Caballeronia sp. LZ062: one gene and its partner. The protein of the gene in region 2 interacts with the protein of the main gene of each other region in a pairwise test. Links are inferred from orthologs where the notes say so. Each region holds a gene or a part of one and is shown on either strand. Other genes may lie near its edges.

Evidence for each region.
Region 1: the proteins of rlmB (region 2) and P9239_RS11490 interact in binary tests that used the Escherichia coli proteins (3 or more experiments, as listed by UniProt). The link is inferred for Caballeronia sp. LZ062 from one-to-one orthologs.

What each region holds. Positions count from the first base shown.
Region 1 is NZ_JARTWB010000002.1:1,159,117-1,162,471, forward strand. The notes cover bases 330-3,307. They hold P9239_RS11490 (NAD(P)H-hydrate dehydratase), read left to right. Parts: upstream 330-1,030; coding sequence 1,031-2,584; downstream 2,585-3,307. Other genes in these bases: P9239_RS11485 (FAD-dependent oxidoreductase), read left to right, coding at 330-918; pgi (glucose-6-phosphate isomerase), read left to right, coding at 2,781-3,307. In the rest of the region: more of P9239_RS11485, read left to right, coding at 1-329; more of pgi, read left to right, coding at 3,308-3,355. UniProt on the Escherichia coli protein: Bifunctional enzyme that catalyzes the epimerization of the S- and R-forms of NAD(P)HX and the dehydration of the S-form of NAD(P)HX at the expense of ADP, which is converted to AMP.
Region 2 is NZ_JARTWB010000002.1:924,281-927,548, reverse strand. Bases 69-2,959 are described here. They hold rlmB (23S rRNA (guanosine(2251)-2'-O)-methyltransferase RlmB), read right to left. Parts: upstream 1,941-2,959; coding sequence 1,197-1,940; downstream 69-1,196. Other genes in these bases: rnr (ribonuclease R), read right to left, coding at 2,040-2,959; P9239_RS10400 (N-acetylmuramoyl-L-alanine amidase), read right to left, coding at 363-1,127; P9239_RS10405 (SirB2 family protein), read right to left, coding at 69-346. Also shown: more of P9239_RS10405, read right to left, coding at 1-68; more of rnr, read right to left, coding at 2,960-3,268. UniProt on the Escherichia coli protein: Specifically methylates the ribose of guanosine 2251 in 23S rRNA.

The DNA of each region.
Region 1 (3,355 bases), 230 kb from region 2 along the record:
TACGAACAGCGCGTCGGCATGCTGCACGTCTTCCGGCACGCCCGCGAACTCGACGACGCGCAAGCAGCCATCGAGCTTTTGAAGCGCTTCGGCGTGCCGCACCGGGTGCTCGATCCGGACGAATGCGTGCGGGCCGAGCCTTCCGTCCCGGACGACCCGGCGTTCGCGGGCGGCGTGTTGCTGCCCGACGAGCGCACGGCGAACTGCCCGCTGTTCACGAAGCAACTGAAGCAATTGCTCGAAGAAGCGGGCGTCGAGTTCCGCATGTGTTGCGAGGTCGCGTCGCTGCGGCTGGAAGAACGGCGCGCGGCGGTCGAACTCGCCCGCTCGAAGGACGACAAGAAACGCCATGCCGGCGCCGACGTGATATCCGCCGACGCGGTCGTCGTGGCAGCGGGGGCGGATACGCCCGCGCTCGTCGGCGGCTTCCGTTCCACGCCGTCGCTTTATCCGCTGCGCGTGCACACGCTGACGGCGCCCGTTGCCTACGAGGAACGCGCGCCGCACATCACGGTGGTGGATTCGGTGAAGCGCATCACGATGTCGCGGGTCAATCAACGGTTGCGCGTCGGTGGCGCGGGCGTTTTCCAGAGTTTCGCCAAAGCGGATAAACCGGCGCACGCCGGCCTCGCGCGCCGCGCCTTCGACGTGCTCGGCCAAGGCACGCACGACTGGATTCCGGGTGCCGCGCGCGTATCGGCTGCGCGTTCCTGGGACGGCTTGCGGATGCTTTCGGCGGACGGGCTGCCGGTAGTGGGCGCGACGCGGCATCCGCGCCTTTTCGTCAACGCGGCGCATGGTCCGGCGGGCTGGGGCCTCGCGTGCGGGTCTGCTAAAGTGGTCGCGGATCTCGTCTCCGGTCTCACGCCCGATCTCCCCGCCGAGACGCTCGCGGCCATCGGCGTCGAACGCTTCTGACGCGCTGTTGACGCGCTTTTGACGCGCGATTCAGCCACCCGACGCGGCGTGGCATGAACGGTGCGAGCCGGGACGCTTTCGCCTCCTCTGCCGACTCCTCGTTCGCGCCGCCATGACCGCATCCGCTTCCTATTTCACGCCCGACGACGACGCGCTCCCGCTCTTGACGCTCGCGGAACTGCGCAGTCTTGAAGCGCGCGCCGCCGCCGCCCTGCCGCCGCATACGCTCATGGCCCACGCGGGCGCGGCCGCCGCGCAGTATCTGCTCGATGCCCTCTCCCGCGATCCCGATGCACGCGCGCTGCCCGTGTGGATCGCGGCCGGTCCCGGCAACAACGGCGGCGATGCACTGATGGTCGCCGAGCATCTGCATCGAGCAGGCGTGGCCGTGCGGGTCTGCATGCCGATAGCGGTCAAGCCCGACGACGCGCGCTGGGCGCTCGACGCGGCGCAAGCGGCCGGCGTGCCGATAGACAGCGAGCCGCCCGCCTCCTTCGACGGTTTCGGCTGGCTCGTCGACGGCATGTTCGGCATCGGACTCACGCGTCCGCTCGATGGCGTCTTCGCCGCGCTCGCCGGGCGCATGTCGCGACGCGCGCAGCAGTCCGGCCGCGTGCTCGCGCTGGATGTGCCGAGCGGCCTCGACAGCGATACCGGCGCGCCCGTCGGCGGCGGCGAGGCGCTGCGCGCGAATGCGACGATTACCTTCATCGGCGCAAAGCCGGGCCTCATCACCGCGCTCGGCCGCGATCTGTGCGGCACGCTGCACGTCGCGACGCTCGATCTGGAGCCGCCCGCCGCGCCCTCGGTCGTGCTCAACGCGACATCGCTTTTCCGGGCGAGCCTGCCGCCGCGCGACTTCGCCACCAACAAGGGCACGTTCGGCACGCTGGCCGTCGTGGGCGGCGACACGGGCATGTGCGGCGCGCCGATCCTCGCGGCGCGCATGGCGCTCTATGCGGGCGCGGGCAAGGTCCACGTCGCGTTTCTGGGCGAAGGCGGCCCGCCCTACGACCCGCCGCATCCCGAACTGATGCTGCATCACGTCGACGGCTTCGCGCTCGACAAGACGGACGCGCTGTCCATCGGCTGCGGCATGGGGAAGACGGATCGCGCGAAACGCGTGCTCGCCGATGTGCTCAAGCTCGACATGCCGAAACTGCTCGATGCCGACGCGCTCAATCTGATCGCGACGGATGACGCGCTGGCGGGCGAAGTCGCGGCGCGCGGCCGCGCGGGCGACCCGTGCGTGCTGACGCCGCACCCGCTGGAGGCCGCGCGGCTTCTGCAATCCGACGCGAAAGCCGTGCAGGCGGACCGCATCTCCGCGGCGCGCCAGCTTTCGGCGCGCTACGCGGCTGTCGTCGTGCTGAAAGGATCGGGCACGGTGATCGCGTCGCCGGATGGCCGCGTCGCCGTGAATCCGACCGGCAACGCCGGACTCGCCACGGGCGGCACCGGCGACGTGCTCGGCGGCCTGATCGGCGCGTTGCTCGCGCAAAAGCTGCCGCAGTACGAAGCGGCGCTCGCGGGCGTCTATCTCCACGGACTCGCTGCGCAGACGCTGACCGGTCGCGGCATCGGACCGGCCGGCCTCACGGCGGGCGAACTCGCGCCCGAGGTGCGCGGTCTCATTAACCGCCTGTTTTATCCGCCGAACGGCTAATGCCGCCGCGCTTGTGACGGGTTGCAAGCATCCCTTCACGCATCGTCGCTATACTCCCTTTGATTCGTTGCTTCGATTCGGGCATCCGCGGCGGCACGCACCGCGTTCACGAACCTTCGATGGTCGCAGTACGCAGCCTCGGCAAACCGTATCCGCACGGACGTTTCCAACTGTCACTCTGGACTATCAGACCGCTATGACGCTCAAATCGCACCCTGCCTGGTCGGCGCTCCAATCGCACTACGATGCCATCTCCGGCGAGCGCCTGCGCGACTGGTTCGCGCCGCAAAACGACACGGCGCCGACGCGCGCCGAGCGCCTGACCTTCGAAGGCGGCGGCCTCACGATCGATTTCTCGAAGAACCGCATCACCGACGCCACGCTGGAACTGCTCGTCCAGCTCGCCGAAGAATCCGGCGTCACGAAGCGCCGCGACGCGATGTTCGCCGGCGAAACCGTCAACGTCACCGAAGGCCGCGCCGCGCTGCACACGGCGCTGCGCGCGCAGTCGCCCGATGCGCCGTTCCACGAACAGGTGCAAAAAGAGAAGGCGAAGATGGCTGCGTTCGCCGACAAGGTCCGCGACGGTTCGTGGACCGGCTATACCGGCAAGCGCATTCGCCATGTGGTGAACATCGGCATCGGCGGCTCGGATCTCGGGCCGAAGATGGTCGTGCATGCGCTGCATCATCTAGCGTCGAAGGAACTGGATACGCACTTCGTCTCCAACGTCGACGGCGCCGATCTTTACAGCGTGCTGCAACAGATCGA
Region 2 (3,268 bases):
ACGCGATGAACGCAAACACGAGAATCGCCAGGACGCCGGAAACGGCCCGCGCGCCCTTCGTGCGGCCGCGCTTGAGCGCGAACGTGCCAAGCACGATATAGACGACGAGCCCCGCGATCTTCGCACCGAGCCACGCGGCGTTCGGCCCGAAGCCGACGATGGCGACAAGCGCGATGGCGCTCGCAAGCAGCAGCGTATCGACGATATGCGGCACGATCTTCGTCGCGCGCGCTGCGAGAAGGCGCGAGTCCATCAGCATCCAGATCCAGCGCAGCGCGAAGCCCGCGATGCTCAAGCCCGCGCACGTCATGTGCAGTGCGCGCAGCGGCAGAAAGTAATCGCCCATTGGTTTTCGTGCGTGGTCAGGGGAAGTATTTGTCGAGCAAGGCCTGCGCGATGGCGTCGGTTTGCGCATCGGCGTCGCCCGCGTAGTCCGATGGCCGGAAGTGCATCTGGAAGGCGGCGAAGACGCGGCGCGTCTTGTCGTCGAGGATGCCGTCGGTGGCAACGTCGTAGCCGTAACGCTTCAGCTTCTCCTGCAACGCGCGCACGTCGCACGGCGCCTTCGGATCGCGGCCCGCGAGATGCGCGGCGACAGTGGCATCGTCGGGCCACGCGCCGATTCCCGCCTCGTAGAGCGTATGCCACGGAAATAGCGGACCGGGATCGATCTTGCGCTGCGGAGCGATGTCGCTATGGCCGACCACGCGCGTCGGCGGAATGCCGTAACGCTCGACGATGTCGCGCGAGAGCTTGACGAGCGCGTCGACCTGTGCGGGCGGATAAGGCTGCCAGGTGCGGCCGGACGGCGTATCGACAGGTCCGAGATTCACGTTCTCGATGCCGATGGACGACGCGTTCAGTTCCGTCGCGCCTTGCCAGTAGCTCTGGCCGGCGTGCCACGCGCGCTTGTCTTCGGGCACGAGTTGGTAGACGACCGGCTCGCCGTTTTCGATGCGTGGCGCGTCCGGCACGACGTAGTGGACGCTCACCTGATCGCCCGTGAGCACCGCGAGCGAGCGCGCTTCGTCGATCTCCGTATAGTGCATGACAAGGAATCGCACGCGCGAATCGGCGTTTTTCGCGTGGTATTGCGTGTCGGCGATGTAAGTGCCGCGGTTGAGCATGGTGGGAGTGCAGGCGGTGATGAAAGCGCAGGCAAGCGCGACAAAGACGAGGCGAAGCACGTGCACCCCTTACTTCTTCACGATCCTCTGCCTTACCGCCTCGAACAGACACACGCCGCTCGCCACCGACACGTTCAGGCTCTCTACCGAGCCCGCCATCGGAATATGCATGATCTCGTCGCATGTTTCGCGCGTGAGGCGGCGCATGCCCTCGCCTTCCGCGCCGACGACGATGGCGACCGGGCCGTCGAGCTTCGTCTGGTAGACGCTCGCCGTGGCTTCGCCCGCCGTGCCGATCACCCAGACGCCCGCGTCCTTCAGTTCGCGCAGTGCGCGCGCCAGATTCGTCACCGTGATGTACGGCACGCTTTCGGCCGCGCCGCTCGCCACCTTCGCGGCGGTCGCGTTGAGGCCGGCGGAACGGTCGCGCGGCGCGATCACCGCATGGGCGCCCGCCGCATCCGCGACGCGCAGGCACGCGCCGAGATTATGCGGATCGGTGACGCCATCGAGCACGAGCAACAGAGGCGTACCCGAGATGCCGTCGAGCAATTCCGCGAGATTCTGCGCGAGCGGCAAGTTATGCGCGCGGGCGACCACGCCCTGATGCTGGATGTTGCCCGCGAGGCCCCACAGACGCGCTTCCTCGGCGGCGATCAGGCGCACGCCCGCGTCCTTCGCGGCACGCAGGAAGTCCTGCATGCGCCGGTCCTTCCGCATGGGGTCGTACAACACTTCCTCGATCGACGACGCATCCGCCCGCAAGCGCGCCGTGACCGCGTGGAAACCATAAAGAACCTTGAGACGTGACATGACTGATTCGAACCTTCGTGATAACCATGAAAAGCACGACGCGGCCCGGTGCAAAGCGCACCGGACCGCGCGTATTCGTTGCCCCTTTCCGACGCTCGGCTAGCGCTTCTTGCGCGCCGGCCGCCCCTGCGCCGACTTCGACGCCGAGTTGGACGCCCCGGCGCGTTTCTTCGTCGCGCCGCCGCGCGCCGCCAGCGACGCGCCCTTCTTCGTGCCGCCGCGCTGACGCGTGCCGGGCGTGTCGTCGTTCAGCGAGCGAATGCGCGGGCCCGCTGCGCCATTAGCGCCCGAGGCCCCGTGATCGGCCGCGCCCGAGGGCAAACGCGGCGAAGGCTTCACAGGCGTATCACGCACCAGACGGAAGTCGATCTTGCGGGCATCGAGATCGACGCGGCCCACCTGCACGCGCACGCGATCCGTCATGCGATAGCGGATGCCGGTACGCTCGCCGCGCAGTTCATTCTTGATTTCGTCGTACTGGAAGTAGTCGGAGCCGAGTTCGGTCACGTGGACGAGCCCCTCGATGAAGAGCGAATCCAGCTGCACGAAGATACCGAACGACGTCACGCCGTTCACCATGCCGCCGTATTCCTCGCCGAGTTTGTCGCGCATGAAATAGCACTTGAGCCACGCTTCGACGTCGCGCGAGGCTTCGTCGGCGCGGCGCTCGTTCGATGAGCAATGCAGCCCGAGCTCTTCCCACACCGCGACGCTGTTGCGCGACCGGCCGCGCGCGCTGTCGTCGGCCAGTTGCATCTCGCGTGCGGCCTTCGTCAAACCCGTGCTCAGCGAAACGTCATGGCCGATGTCGGGCAGATACTTCTTGCCTTGCAGGATCGCGTAAATGGCGCGATGCGTAAGCAGGTCCGGATAGCGGCGAATCGGACTCGTGAAGTGCGCGTAGGCTTCGTACGCCAGCCCGAAGTGCCCGATGTTGTCGGGGCTGTAGACGGCCTGCTGCATCGAGCGCAGGACCATCGACTGAAGCATCTGCGCATCTGGCCGGTCACGGATCTGCGCGATGAGCGCCGCGTAATCGCTCGCGTGCGGTTTGTCGCCGCCAGTCAGCGTAAGGCCGACGCCGCGCAGAAACTGCCGCAGATTCTCGAGCTTCTCCTCGGTCGGCCCCGCATGCACGCGATACAGCCCCGGATGCTTGTTGCGCTTCAGAAAGTCCGCCGCGCAGACGTTCGCGGCGAGCATGCACTCCTCGATCAGCCGGTGCGCGTCGTTGCGATGGCGCGGCAGGATCTGCTCGATCTTGCCTTGCGAGTTCACGACGATATACGTCTCGGTCGTGTCGAAATCGATGGCGCCGCGCTTCTGAC